3 regions of the Rhizobium sp. WSM1328 genome follow, and region 1 is predicted to be linked to each of the others. Evidence: predicted binding sites of a transcription regulator. Region 1 holds the regulator's gene; each other region holds the start of a gene.
What was found. Region 1 encodes PhoB, which activates phosphate uptake and scavenging genes when phosphate is short. Its sites were predicted from a motif close to TGTCATNNANCTGTCAT; they were not measured.
Positions count from the first base shown of each region.

Region 2: AC2444_RS21425 (NAD-glutamate dehydrogenase) is a predicted target of PhoB. The motif match lies at 2,237-2,253, and genes of this name have one in related genera.
Region 3: ugpB (sn-glycerol-3-phosphate ABC transporter substrate-binding protein UgpB) is a predicted target of PhoB. The motif match lies at 2,176-2,192, and genes of this name have one in related genera.

Region 1 covers NZ_CM172788.1:180,396-185,043, forward strand. The annotation lists gene pstA (phosphate ABC transporter permease PstA) at 1-133, shown strand, start outside; gene pstB (phosphate ABC transporter ATP-binding protein PstB) at 150-965, shown strand; gene phoU (phosphate signaling complex protein PhoU) at 1,010-1,723, shown strand; gene phoB (phosphate regulon transcriptional regulator PhoB) at 1,858-2,541, shown strand; gene AC2444_RS00930 (GcrA family cell cycle regulator) at 2,784-3,317, opposite strand; gene AC2444_RS00935 (aspartate aminotransferase family protein) at 3,738-4,648, shown strand, end outside.
Region 2 covers NZ_CM172788.1:4,317,793-4,322,440, forward strand. The annotation lists gene AC2444_RS21410 (GGDEF domain-containing protein) at 1-498, opposite strand, end outside; gene AC2444_RS21415 (carbonic anhydrase) at 595-1,236, opposite strand; gene pdxY (pyridoxal kinase PdxY) at 1,308-2,183, opposite strand; gene AC2444_RS21425 (NAD-glutamate dehydrogenase) at 2,458-4,648, shown strand, end outside.
Region 3 covers NZ_JBYGKO010000002.1:9,068-13,715, forward strand. The annotation lists gene AC2444_RS23555 (sugar kinase) at 1-406, shown strand, start outside; gene AC2444_RS23560 (inorganic phosphate transporter) at 515-1,519, opposite strand; gene AC2444_RS23565 (DUF47 family protein) at 1,519-2,160, opposite strand; gene ugpB (sn-glycerol-3-phosphate ABC transporter substrate-binding protein UgpB) at 2,455-3,777, shown strand; gene ugpA (sn-glycerol-3-phosphate ABC transporter permease UgpA) at 3,843-4,648, shown strand, end outside.

The DNA.
Region 1 (4,648 bases):
TATGTGGGCCAACGAGGCCGAACGTGCCTTCGTTGAGCGTACTTCGGGTGCCATCATCGTCCTGCTCCTGTTCCTGATCGTCATGAACATGGGCGCCATCCTCTTGCGTCGTCGCTTCGAGCGCCGCTGGTAAACGGAGTTACAAGATCATGAACATGTTGACGGAAGCTGCAGTTGAAAAGGCGCTGGATCACAAGATGAGCAACGTCCCGTATAAGATGATCGGAAAGGATGTCTCGGTTTACTACGGCGAAAAGCGCGCGCTATTCGATGTGAACCTGAACATCCGCGAAAACACCGTAACCGCCCTGATCGGCCCGTCCGGCTGCGGCAAGTCGACCTTCCTGCGTAGCCTCAACCGCATGAACGACACGATCGACGGCTGCCGCGTCACCGGCAAGATCACGCTGGATACCGACGATATCTATGATCCCGATATCGACGTCGTCGAACTTCGTGCCCGCGTCGGCATGGTCTTCCAGAAGCCGAACCCGTTCCCGAAGACGATCTATGAAAACGTCTCCTATGGCCCGCGCATCCATGGCCTTGCCAAGTCGAAGGCCGATCTCGACCAGATCGTCGAGACCAGCCTGCAGCGCGCCGGTCTCTGGAACGAGGTCAAGGACCGCGTGCACGAATCCGGCACCGGCCTGTCGGGCGGTCAGCAGCAGCGCCTCTGCATTGCCCGTGCCGTCGCCGTCAGCCCGGAAGTCATCCTGATGGACGAGCCCTGCTCGGCGCTCGACCCGATCGCCACCGCCAAGGTCGAGGAGCTGATCCACGAGCTGCGCGAGAACTACACGATCGTCATCGTCACCCATTCCATGCAGCAGGCCGCGCGTGTTTCGCAGCGCACCGCCATGTTCCACCTCGGCAATCTCGTCGAGGAGAACGACACCGACAAGATGTTCACCAATCCCGACGATCCGCGCACCCAGGACTATATCATGGGTCGCTTCGGCTGATTTTGGCGTCACCAAGCCTTTCCGTTATTCGAGGATAAAGCCCCATGGCATCGACACATATTTATTCTGCCTATGATGATGATCTGAAGTTCCTGTCCAGGCGGATTTCCGAAATGGGCGGCCTGGCCGAGCAGATGGTCGCCGAAGCCGTACGGGCGCTCGTCAACGGCGATACCGCGCTGGCGCAGAAGGTCATCTCCGACGATGTGATCCTCGATCACGCCGAACGCGAAATCGGCGACAAGGCGATCGTCACCATCGCCCGCCGCCAGCCGATGGCCGCGGACCTGCGCGAAATCATGGGTTCGATCCGCATCGCCGCCGATCTCGAACGCGTCGGCGACCTCGGCAAGAACACTGCCAAGCGCGTCATCGCCGTCCAAAGCACCGGCGTTCCCCGCAAGCTCGCCCGCGGCCTCGAGCATCTGTCCGAGCTGGCGCTCGTCCAGCTCAAGGAAGTGCTCGACGTCTACACCAATCGTTCCGCCGACAAGGCGAATGCGATCCGCGAACGCGACAACGAGATCGACGCGATGTACACCTCGCTGTTCCGCGAGCTCCTGACCTACATGATGGAAGATCCGCGCAACATCACCAGCTGCACGCATCTTCTCTTCTGCGCCAAGAACATCGAGCGCATCGGCGACCACGCCACCAACATCGCCGAGACGATCTATTACATGACGACAGGCGCGCAGCCGGAAGGCGATCGGCCGAAGGACGACAGCGCCAACACCGTCGGCGCGGTCACCGAATAACTGCCCACACCCCGCCGCTTGCGTGCGCGCCCGTCCGGGCGCGCAAAGAGGTCGCAGCCAATTTTTAAATTTGCGCAGGATGCATTGCTTAAATCACCCTGGTTTAAGGATTATGCGCGAGGAGACCGACACGCATGATCCCGAGAGTTGCAGTTGTTGAAGACGAGGAAGCCCTCAGCGTGCTTCTTCGCTACAATCTCGAAGCGGAAGGCTTCGAGGTCGATACCATCCTTCGTGGCGACGAAGCCGAAATGCGGCTTCAGGAGCGCACGCCCGATCTTCTCATCCTTGATTGGATGCTGCCCGGCGTCTCCGGCATCGAGCTCTGCCGGCGCCTGCGCATGCGGCCGGAGACCGAGCGTCTGCCGATCATCATGCTGACGGCGCGCGGCGAAGAGAGCGAGCGTGTCCGCGGATTGTCGACGGGCGCCGACGATTATGTCGTCAAGCCCTTTTCGACCCCCGAACTCGTTGCCCGCGTCAAGGCGATGCTGCGTCGCGCCCGTCCCGAGGTGCTGTCGACGGTGCTGAAATGCGGTGACATCGAGCTCGACCGTGAGACCCATCGCGTCCATCGCAAGACCCGCGAAGTCCGCCTCGGCCCCACCGAATTCCGCCTGCTGGAATTCCTGATGTCGTCGCCGGGCCGGGTCTTCTCCCGCTCACAGCTGTTGGATGGTGTCTGGGGCCACGATATCTATGTCGACGAGCGCACCGTCGACGTCCATGTCGGCCGCCTGCGCAAGGCGCTGAATTTCTCCAACATGCAGGACGTCATCCGCACCGTCCGCGGCGCCGGTTATTCGATGGAAGCCTGAGGGCTTTCATCTGAGCCTGCTGAGCCCTGGCAAAACCCGCGACGTCATCCTCGGCCTTGTGCCGAGGATCTGCGCACGCCAAATGAAGTATTTGAAAATAAAGTTTTTTCCCTCAAGTAGTTGAGGTGATCAGATGCTCGGCACAAGGCCGAGCATGACGGAGGGAAACCTGAGCTTCCATCCGCGCATAAAAAAACGGGCCACTCGGCCCGTTTTCTGCATTCTAACGATGGTCAGCCCGTTCAGCTGGCCCGCGCCGCTGCCCGGCGGCGTTCATTCACCGGCTGGTAGGCAAGCTTCTGGTGATAACCGCAATAGGGCGAATTGTCGGGGGACTCGCAGCCGCAGAAATGGAAGTCATCCTTCAGCGGATCGCCGACCGGCCACTTGCAGGTGCGTTCGGTCAGTTCCGTCAGGCCGAGGCGGCGGGAAATCGGCACCACCACATTGCCTCTCGGCACGTATTCCATTTCCTCGATCGTTTCGATCTCGATCTCTTCCTTCAGCATCGTCGCGCCCTGCTGGCGGGTGACGGTGCGGGTGGTGATGCGAGAGGCGAAGTTCGGCGCGCGCGGCGCCGATGTATTGCGCTTCGGCGTTCGCGCCGCGGTGTTGGTGCCGCCGGCCTTGGCACGGCCGGGAAGGCACAGCCGGTGCACTTTACCGATGACCGCGTTTCGGCTGACACCGCCAAGTTGTGCCGCGATCTGGCTCGCGCTCAGTCCTTCGGCCCAAAGCTTCTTGAGTTTCTCGACCCGCTCGTCTGTCCAGTTCATGCCCTGTCTCCACCTTTTGCGTTGGTGATGGCAGAATCCCTCACCGTTGTCCCGGGAGCTCCGAAACAAGAAACGCTTGATCAATTTTGGTGACTAGTTCCGCCGCATGCAGTCTAGTAATTGATCTTTAACCTAGTGTGAGCCTGACTCCGTGACAAGAGTCGCATGAATCCGGATGAATCGAATTCGTAGTTTTCCCCAACTTGCTGTCCCTGCGTGGCATTTCTGCAATAATGCCTGTTGAAGACTGAAAATGCCGCTGTACACCTGTGCTGCATACGCTAAGGGCGCCGTTTTGTTGACATTGCAGCGCGAAAAGGAAATAGTGCCACTCGCCGCCGCAAGGCGGCATTTTTGATTTTTCGGGCCTGGTTTCCTTAGCCGGAGTCATTGCCCGGCAACTTTGATGGAGATCGCGCCATGGCTGAAGCCGCGCCGCTTTATGACACCTATTCTCGTGCCCCGCTGCGGTTCGAGCGAGGCGAGGGCGTATGGCTGATCACCGAAACTGGCGAGCGATATCTCGATTTCGGCGCCGGCGTCGCCGTCACCTCCGTCGGCCACAGCAATCCGCATGTGGTCGGCGCACTGAAGGAGCAGGCAGACAAGGTCTGGCACCTGTCGAACATCTATGAGATCCCCGGCCAGGAGCGTCTGGCAAAACGGCTGACGGACGCTACCTTCGCCGACAAGGTGTTCTTCACCAATTCGGGCGCCGAGGCGCTCGAATGCGCGATCAAGACGGCGCGCCGCTACCAGTTTTCCAAGGGCCATCCCGAGCGCTTCCATATCATCACCTTCGAAGGCGCCTTCCACGGACGGACGCTGGCGACGATCGCCGCCGGTGGCCAGGAAAAATATCTCGAAGGTTTCGGCCCCAAGGCGCCGGGTTTCGATCAGGTGGCTTTCGGCGACATCGAAGCGGTCCGCGCCGCGATCACCGATGCCACGGCTGGCATCCTCATCGAGCCGGTGCAGGGCGAGGGCGGCGTCCGTCCTGCCACGCCTGAGTTCATGAAGGCGCTTCGCCAGCTCTGCGACGAGAACGGCCTGCTGTTGATCCTCGACGAAGTCCAGACCGGCGTCGGCCGCACCGGCAAGCTCTTCGCCCATGAATGGTCGGGCGTCACCCCCGACATCATGGCTGTCGCCAAGGGCATCGGCGGCGGTTTCCCGCTCGGCGCCTGCCTTGCCACATCAGAGGCCGCCTCCGGCATGAAGGCCGGTACGCATGGCTCGACCTATGGCGGCAATCCGCTTGCCATGGCCGTCGGCAGCGCCGTGCTCGACATCATCCTTGCCGATGGCTTCCTCCAGCAGGTGCGCGACGT
Region 2 (4,648 bases), 620 kb from region 1:
CGGATCGCTGATCAGCGGTGAAAGCGCATCGACGACGGCAAGCTGCTTGAGAGCCGCATACCAGTAAATGGAACCGGGATCGCTGCCGGCATAACGGCCCTGGTCGACGGCGCTGCGCGCCGCGACGATACGGCTGTAGGCAAGGCTGAGAATCGATAATTCGCCGACGAGCCCCTCGTCGAGCGCCTCGCGGGAGGGCAGGCTGGCATAAAAAGCGCGGCGTTCGCGATCGAGCGTCACCCGGCTTTGCTGCATGTCGATAGCAGTCATGTCGCTGGGATCTGCGAGGTAGCGGCGGGTGGCGCCAATTTCAGTCAGAATCTCCGTGGCGGCGATCGACCCGCCACGGGCAAGCACATCGGCGAACTGCCGGTCCTTTTCGAGGTTCCAGTAATGATTGACCGAAGAACGTATGACGACGACGCCTTCAATGAGCATGAAGACGAAGGGCAGCATGATGGCGGCCAGGATAACCTTTTTAATGGTTTCGAACTTCATCGCCAATCGCCACGGTGATCAAAACGTCGGTCGTGCGCGACCAATTGACGGCGAGCTTAACAACAATCCTTAAAAAACTGATAAACCGGCATGTCCCTAGATTTCGGGACGAATGAAGTCGCGTGTCTCGGCGTCCATGACCCAGAGTTCACCAGTCGAAATGTCGAACCAGGCGCCGTGGAGATGCAGGTTTCCCGCTTCCTCGAGCGCCTTGATGTCGGGAAAGCTTCTGAGATTGTTGATCGAATTGCGGATGGAGACACGCTCCAGCGCCGTCTGCCGCTCGGCGGCCGTCATCACGTCGTTGCTCTGGATCTGCTCGGCGGCAGGTTTGACCAGCGACATCCAGCGGCCGATGAAATCGCCGGGCGACAATGGCTCGGCATTCGGATCGAGCGCTGAACGGATGCCGCCGCAGCGGCCGTGACCCATCACGACGATATCCGAGACCTTCAGCACCTGCACGGCAAATTCGAGTGCGGCCGACGTCGAATGAAAATGGCCATCCGGCTCGTAGGGCGGGACCATGTTGGCAACGTTGCGAATGACGAAGAGCTCGCCCGGGCCGGCATCGAAGATCAGCTCCGGTGCCGCGCGAGAATCCGAACAGGCAATGACAAGCGTATGGGGACTTTGACCATTTTCGGCAAGCTGCCGATACCTGTCGCGGGCGTCGGAATAGCGCCCGTTCATGAAGTTGCGATAGCCGTCCAGAAGAGGGTTTGGAAAACGCTGCATGCTTCTGGATTAGCGCGCGCGGACGACAAGATCAACTGCTGCACCGCAAAATGAACATATTGGCAGATGGGTCACTTTTTCCGTCGCTGCGCCGGGTGCACGAGCCGGCGCATCTGCACCATGGCCATCGGCGTCGAAAGGCTGGAAGCATCGCTCGCCAGCATCAACTCGTTGCTGCCGCGCTTGACGGCCCGCGCAAGCACCTCGAAGACGCTGGCCGTGGCAAGTTGCAGCGCCTTTTCGTCCTCGAGCCCGGAAAGCAGGCGCGACAGGAAGACGGCGGCAAGTAGGTCGCCTAGACCATTCGGCGGGTTTTCGACGACACGGTGCTCGGCAAGAAGCGCGTGGCGACCGGAAAGATAAAGATTGCCGGTACCGCCTGCCATCATCGGAACGGCTGAAGTGACGAGCATGCGCGATGGTCCGAGCGCGAGCGCCGCCTCCATGATCGTGCTGTTGTCTTCCAGCGCCGCCCCCGAAAGCCATGCGAGCTCGTACCGGTTCGGCGTCGCGAGCGAGGCAAGCGGAATAAGATGATCGCGAATGGCCTCTGCAGTCGCTTCCGGCACATAAAGGCCGCCGAGATCGCCCATGACGGGATCGCAGACATACAGCAGCTCGGGATTGTTTTGCCGGAGCGCACCGATCAGCCGGGCGACGGAGCGCGCCTGGGCAGCATTGCCGAAATAGCCCGAAAGCACCGCCTTGACTTCGCCGATCCAGGGTGCGCGGATCAGGTCGTCGATCGCCGCGTCGAAATCCGCTTCCGCAAAAGTCAGTCGCGTCGAGCGGCCGTGGCCGGGATGCCAGGGAAGCACGATGGTCGGCATGGCCCAGACCGGATGACCGAGCGTCTCCAAAGCAAAGACGGCTGCCCGGTTTCCGACCGAGCCACGCACAACATGGCTGGAAATGACGATGACTGCGCCCGCTGCATTTTCCGACATGATACTCGATATCCGAATGACGATCGCCGTTGATGATCTTTTTGACGCCACGCTGTCAACCATTCTTCATGCGAGCATGGAAATGTGCGGCAGAACGAAAAGAACCACAGACGGGCTTCCCTTTCGAATGGCGACGAGAGCGGAAAATCTCTAAAAATCTCTCGTTTCAAGCATCAAAAATCACCAAAACATCTCTTCGGACCGCTCTTTTAGAGATTTTTTCGAGGAATCTTCTGCTAGCTTGCGAAAAATCAGACATTGAGGGAGGCGATCCATGGCTGCCAGAAACAATCCGAAACGGGAAAAGCAGGTCGAAAGCGCGCGCAAGATCGCCAAAGCGACGGGTGAGGCGCATCTCGATCCGGAAATTCTCTTCGGCCGGGCAAGCAATGACGATCTCGAGCTCTACACGCCGGAAATGCTGGCACTCTCCGCCGTGCATTCGGCAAAGGAACTCGACGCCTGGAACGGCAAGGCGCCTCGCGTCAGCATCGACACCATTGCCGATGTAACGCCCGGTGGCATCGCGGTTTCGGTGCTTTCAGTCACCGACCAGAACATGCCTTTTCTGTTTGAATCGGTCATGGGCGAAGTCACGAGCACCTATCGCGACCTGTTCATGGCCGTGCATCCCATCCTGATCATGGAAAAGGGCAAGGCGCCGGCGCACTATTCCGCCGATCACCCAAGCGATCCGGTCAACCGCGTCAGCCATATCCAGCTTCATGTCGCGCCGCTCAATTCCGCCCAGGCCGCCGATCTCGTGAAACGTATCGAAAAAGTCCTCGAACAGGTCCGCCTGTCGGTTTCCGACTGGAAGCCGATGCTTTCCAAGATCGACGGCGTGATCGCCGAGCTTGCGGCCAATGGCGCCAGCCGGAAGAAGGCCGATCGCGACGAGGCCGTCGCTTTCCTGACCTGGCTGCGCGATGAGAATTTCACGTTCCTCGGCATGCGAGAATACGTCTATTCCGGCAAGGGGACCGATGCCAGGGTCGAACGCGACAAGGGTGCTGGCCTCGGCATCCTTTCCAATCCCGATGTACTGGTGCTGCGCACCGGCAAGGACGCCGTGACGACGACACCTGAAATCCTTGCCTTCCTCGACGGCCCGGACTTCCTGATCGTCACCAAGGCGAACGTGAAATCGATCGTCCATCGCCGGGCCTATATGGATTATGTCGGCGTCAAGCGCTTCGACGCGGAGGGCAACGTCACCGGCGAACTGCGCATCGTCGGCCTTTTCACCTCGACCGCCTATACCTCGCTCGCCTCGGAAATCCCGCTGCTGCGTTCCAAGATCGAGAAGGTGAAGGAACATTTCGGCTTCGACCCGATGAGCCATTCCGGCCGCATGCTCGACAACACGCTGGAATCCTATCCGCGCGACGATCTTTTCCAGATCGACACTACGCTGCTTGCAAGTTTTGCCGAACAGATCAACGACTTGGCCGATCGGCCGCGCGTCCGCGTCCTGCCGCGCATCGACCATTTCGACCGCTTCGTCTCGGTGATCATCTACGTGCCGCGCGAGGAGTATGACTCGATCGTCCGCGAACGGATCGGCACCTATCTGAAGACTGTCTACGACGGCCGTGTCTCGGCCTATTATCCGGCTTTCCCGGAAGGCGGCGTGGCGCGCGTGCATTTCATCATCGGCCGCTCGGGCGGCAAGACGCCACGCATTCCGCAGGCAAAGCTCGAGCAGGTGATCCGCGAAATCACCGCCCGCTGGGACGACCGTTTCGAGGCGCTGGCGGGCGCCAAGGCGCCGAAGATATCCGTCGACCAAGCCTTCCAGGATTCCTTCACGCCGGAAGAAACCGTGGCTGACCTCGCCGATATCGGGGCCTGCGCCGCCGGCGAGCCGCTTCGCATTCAGTTCTACCATCGTCAGCAAGAACAGGGCCGCACCCTTTCCTTGAAGATCTTCCACGCCGGCGGCCAGCTGGCGCTGTCGCGCCGCGTGCCGCTTCTCGAGAATCTCGGCTTCAATGTCGTCAGTGAACGCACTTTCGACATCGGGGTGCCGGCCGCCGATGGAGAAAAGAAACTCGTCGTGCTGCACGATATGGAGCTCGAGGCCCGCAATGGCGGCGAGATCGATCTGCAGCGTTACGGCGCCGCCCTCGAGGAAGGCTTCGTCGCCGCCTTCGCCGGCACGATCGACAATGACAGCTTCAACCGGCTGATCCTTTCGGCCGGGCTCTCGGCGCGCGAGACGAACGTACTGCGCGCCTACGCGCGTTATCTCCGCCAGGCCGGCATCGCCTATTCGCAGGATTATATCGCGACGACGCTCGACAAATATCCCGGTGTCGCCGCCGCTATCTTTCGTCTCTTCCATGACACGCTCGACACCAGGCTTTCGGAGAAGATCCGCGTCAAGAAGCTTGCCGAACTGCACCAGGCGATCGAGGCCGAGCTTGCCAACGTGCCGAGCCTCGACGACGACCGTATCCTGC
Region 3 (4,648 bases), on a different replicon from region 1:
TCACATCGTGTTCTCACAACCGGCGGCCGAACGGCTTTCTGGAGCAGCCGAGCTGGTGAAGATCGTCGGTCTTCTCAAACGAAAGTTCGAGCATGCCTTCATCAGCGTCACGGCGGGCGAAAGTGGCTGCTTCTGGTTCGATGACCGAAGCGGCGAAGTCCTTCATCTTGCCGCTCCGAAGGTGAGGGCGGTCGATACGCTCGCGGCAGGCGATATCTTCCATGGCGCTTTTGCGCTGGTTGTCGCGGAAGGCCTGCCGATTGAAGAGACGATGCGCTTTTCATCCATGGCGGCGGCGCTCAAATGCCAGGTGTTTGGCGGTCGTACCGGCGCACCAAGCAGAGCCGAGGTCTGCAACAGGCTGCAGGGTTGGGACGCGTCGGTGACAAGGATGGGTGGTCGCTAGAGAAATTCCAGCAATAGTGCGAAGCGGTTTTGCGTCCGGTATTGCGTGAAAACAAAGAGATAGGGCATGATGCCGAAAAATGTGAGCGGTGTTCGGACGACATCCGTTCTAGGCGAAGAGGTCCGATAGCCAGTAGCACAGCGCCGAAATGATCGCAGCGGCGGGGAGTGTGACAACCCAGGCAACAACGATGTTGCCCGCCAAGCCCCAGCGTACGGCCGATAGTCGCCGAGCGGCGCCCACGCCGATGATGGCGCCGGTGATCGTATGGGTGGTCGAGACCGGGATGCCCAGCCAGGTTGCGCCAAACAGTGTCAATGCACCGCCTGTTTCGGCACAAAATCCCTGCATTGGGTTGAGACGGGTGATCTTCGATCCCATCGTATGGACGATCCGCCAGCCGCCGAAAAGGGTACCGAGTGCCATTGCGCTTTGGCATGAGAGAACGACCCAGAGCGGCACATGGAAACCACCCGTCAGGTAGCCTTGCGAATATAGCAACACGGCGATGATGCCCATCGTCTTCTGAGCGTCGTTGCCCCCATGACCGAGGGAGTAGAGTGAGGCAGACACAAACTGGAAGACCCGGAATGTCCGATCGACGGCGAAAGGTGTCTGTCGCACGAAAATCCACGACACGATCAGAATGAGCAGAAGCGCAAGGAAAAATCCGATCGCCGGCGACATCACGATGGCGCCGGCCGTCTTCAACAAACCGGTCCAGACGATCGAACTGAATCCCGTCTTCATCAGGCCAGCACCCACCAGACCGCCGACCAGTGCATGGGATGAACTCGACGGGATACCAAAGACCCAGGTGACAATATTCCAGACAATGGCGCCCATCAACGCCGCGAAAATGACTTGCGGAGTCACGATGGCCGGATCGATGATGCCGGTTCCGAGCGTTTCCGCGACGTGCAAGCCGAAGAACAGGAAGGCTATGAAGTTGAAAAAGGCCGCCCAAAGCACAGCATATTGCGGACGCAGTACGCGCGTCGACACGATTGTGGCGATGGAATTGGCTGCATCGTGCAGGCCGTTCAGGAAATCAAAGAAGAGTGCGACAGCCACGAGAGCGGCAAGAAGCGGAAGGGCAAGGGTGGCTTCCATCAAACGTTCTCGATGACGATGCCACTGATCTCATTGGCGACATCCTCGAAACGGTCGACGACCTTCTCAAGCTCGCCATAGATCTCGCTGCCGATGAGGTAAGCCATTGCATTTGACGCGCCGTGGCGACGGAAAAGATCCTTCAAGCCCTGCTCATGCAACTCGTCGGACCGGCCTTCGACGCGCGTTACTTCTTCTGCCAGCGCCGCCAGACGAGGAGCATTCGTGCTGATCCGATCGAGAAGAGGAAGGGCTTCGGCTATCAAATGTGCTGCCTGGACAATGGTCTTTCCCATTTCCTGCATCAGAGGATCGAAGCTTTTCTGCTCGAATAGCCGAATGGTCTTCACCGTTTTCTGCATCATGTCGATCGCATCATCCATCGACTGGATCAGATCCTTGATGTCGCCACGGTCGAACGGCGTGACAAAACTGCGACGCACGGCAAGCAGTACTTCGCGGGTGATCTCGTCGGCTTCATTCTCCAAGGCGACAATCCGTGCACAATGCCCTTCAATGTCTGTGCCGCTCAAAAGTTCGTCGAGCGCTTCGGCCGCACCGACGACAGTCTTTGCGTGTTGAGCGAAAAGATCGAAGAAGCGATCTTCCCGCGGCATGAGTTTTCGAAACCAGTTCAGCATCTGCGCTCCATCGACTGTCACAAAGCTGTCATAGAGCACGCCGTTGGTCGTGAAAAGCCGTTAGCGACCGATGTCATGGGACTTCCACCGGATCATGCGAGCCATCAAAGGCTGCCGCAGCGCTTATCATCGATCGGCCACTCCTTCCGGCAACGGTCTTTACGATCGCTGAGCGAGTTGGTGTCATCAAATGTTCATATGAACATTCTATCTTTGCAAAATGAAACTAGCCTGTTACCATCGAGCTCACGTTCGTAGCGGGAGGCTATGGACCGACAACAAGTGGGAGTGAGGATGAACAAGATCGCTTTTTTCCTGTCCGCAGGATTGACCAGCCTATCCTTATCCGTTCCGGCAATGGCGGCCACGAAGATCCAGTGGTGGCACGCAATGGGCGGCGAGAATGGCGCGAAGCTTGAACAGATCGCCAAGGGGTTCAACGCATCTCAATCTGACTATGAGATCGTCCCGGTATTCAAAGGCACCTATGACGAGACGCTGACGGGCGCCATTGCTGCGTTCCGCGCCAACCAGCAGCCGGCAATCGTGCAGGTCTATGAAGTCGGCACCGGCACGATGATGGCAGCACAGGGCGCGATCTATCCCGTCTACCAGTTGATGAAGGACCAAGGGGAGGCCTGGGACCAGAGCAAATTCATTGCTCCGGTCGTCGGCTATTACTCAGACACCAGCGGCAACGTTCTGTCGTTGCCGTTCAATTCCTCGACGCCGATCATGTATTACAACAAGGATGTCTTCAAAAGGGCGGGGCTTGATCCGGAAACACCGCCGAAAACATGGGCGGACGTTGAAGCCTTTTCGCGGACGATCATGAAGTCCGGCGCTGCGAAGTGTGGCTTTACCAGCGCCTGGATCTCCTGGATCCAGACTGAAAACCTTAATGCTTTGCACGACAAGCCCTACTCCACCAAGGCCAACGGCTTTGGCGGCTTGGATGCGGAGTTCACCTTCAACAACGATCTCACGATCCGCCATTGGGGCAACTTGAAGAAGTGGCAGGACGAGGGGCTCTTCAAATTCGGCGGGCCTGGCGGCGGCGATAATGCTCCTCCAATGTTCTATTCGCAGGAATGCGCGATGTACATGAACTCGTCGGCCGGCCGGGCAGGCGTTATCAATAACGCAAAGGCTTTCAAGGTCGGGTTTGCGCCGCTTCCCTACTATGACGACGTCATTACGCAGCCGCTCAACTCGATTATTGGCGGCGCCACGCTCTGGACGCTGAAAGGTCGCCCAGAAGAGGAATACAAGGGTGTCGCGAAGTTCTTCACCTACCTGCAGAAGCCGGAAGTGCAAGCCGATTGGCATCAGTTCTCCGGCTACCTGCCGATAACCGAGGCTGCCTATAAGCTGGGCCAGGATCAGGGCTATTACGAGAAGAATCCTGGAGCAGATATCGGCATCAAGCAGCTGACGCGGGTGACACCCACCGATAATTCCAAGGGTATCCGGTTCGGCAACTACGTCCAGGTGCGTGGCATCATCGACGATGAGTTTGCAGCATTGCTGGGCGGGAAGAAGACGGCGAAGGAAGCGGTTGATTCCGTGGTCGCACGAGGCAACGAACAGCTTCGCGATTTCCAGTCCGCCAACTAATGGGCTCCGCGACGGGGGCTGGTGAGAGACCGGCCCCCGTTTCCCATCCGTCAGTGTGAGGGCCCATGCAAACCAAACGGACCGTATTTCCCAACAAGCTTTTGCCTTACCTGCTCATCGCACCCCAAATTTTCGTGACCGTGGTATTCTTCCTCTGGCCCGCGGCGACGGCATTCTGGCAATCTTTCCTGCGCCAGGATGCCTTCGGCTTCAAAACGAGTTTCGTCTGGTTCGAAAACTACCGCCGGCTCTTTGCCGATCCGATCTACATCAACGCCTTCGGCCACACGCTCATCTTCGCCATTCTCGTGACGGTCCTATCGACGGCGATCGCGCTGCTCCTGGCTGCAGCGGCGATGCGCGTGTTGCGCACCTCTCGCATTTATTCGACCTTGCTGATCTGGCCCTATGCCGTCGCTCCCGCGATCGCCGGCATTCTTTGGTGGTTCATGTTCAATCCCTCGATCGGCATCGTCGCCTATATGTTGCGGGCGATGGGGATCAACTGGAACCATCTGATCAATCCTGACGACGCCATGATCCTGATCGTCATCGCGGCGACTTGGAAGCAGATTTCCTATAATTTCTTATTCTTCTTGGCTGCGCTGCAGTCGGTCCCGCGTTCGCTTCAGGAAGCCGGGGCGATCGACGGAGCCGGTCCTGTGAAGCGTTTCTGGACGATCGTGTTCCCGCTGATCTCACCGACAACCTTCTATCTGATCGTCATCAATATCGTCTACGCGATGTTCGATACCTTCGGGATCATTCATGCGACCACCCAGGGCGGACCGGCGCGTGCAACCGAGATCCTTGTCTACAAGGTCTATTTCGACGGCTTCATCGGACTGAATTTGGGCTCGTCGGCGGCGCA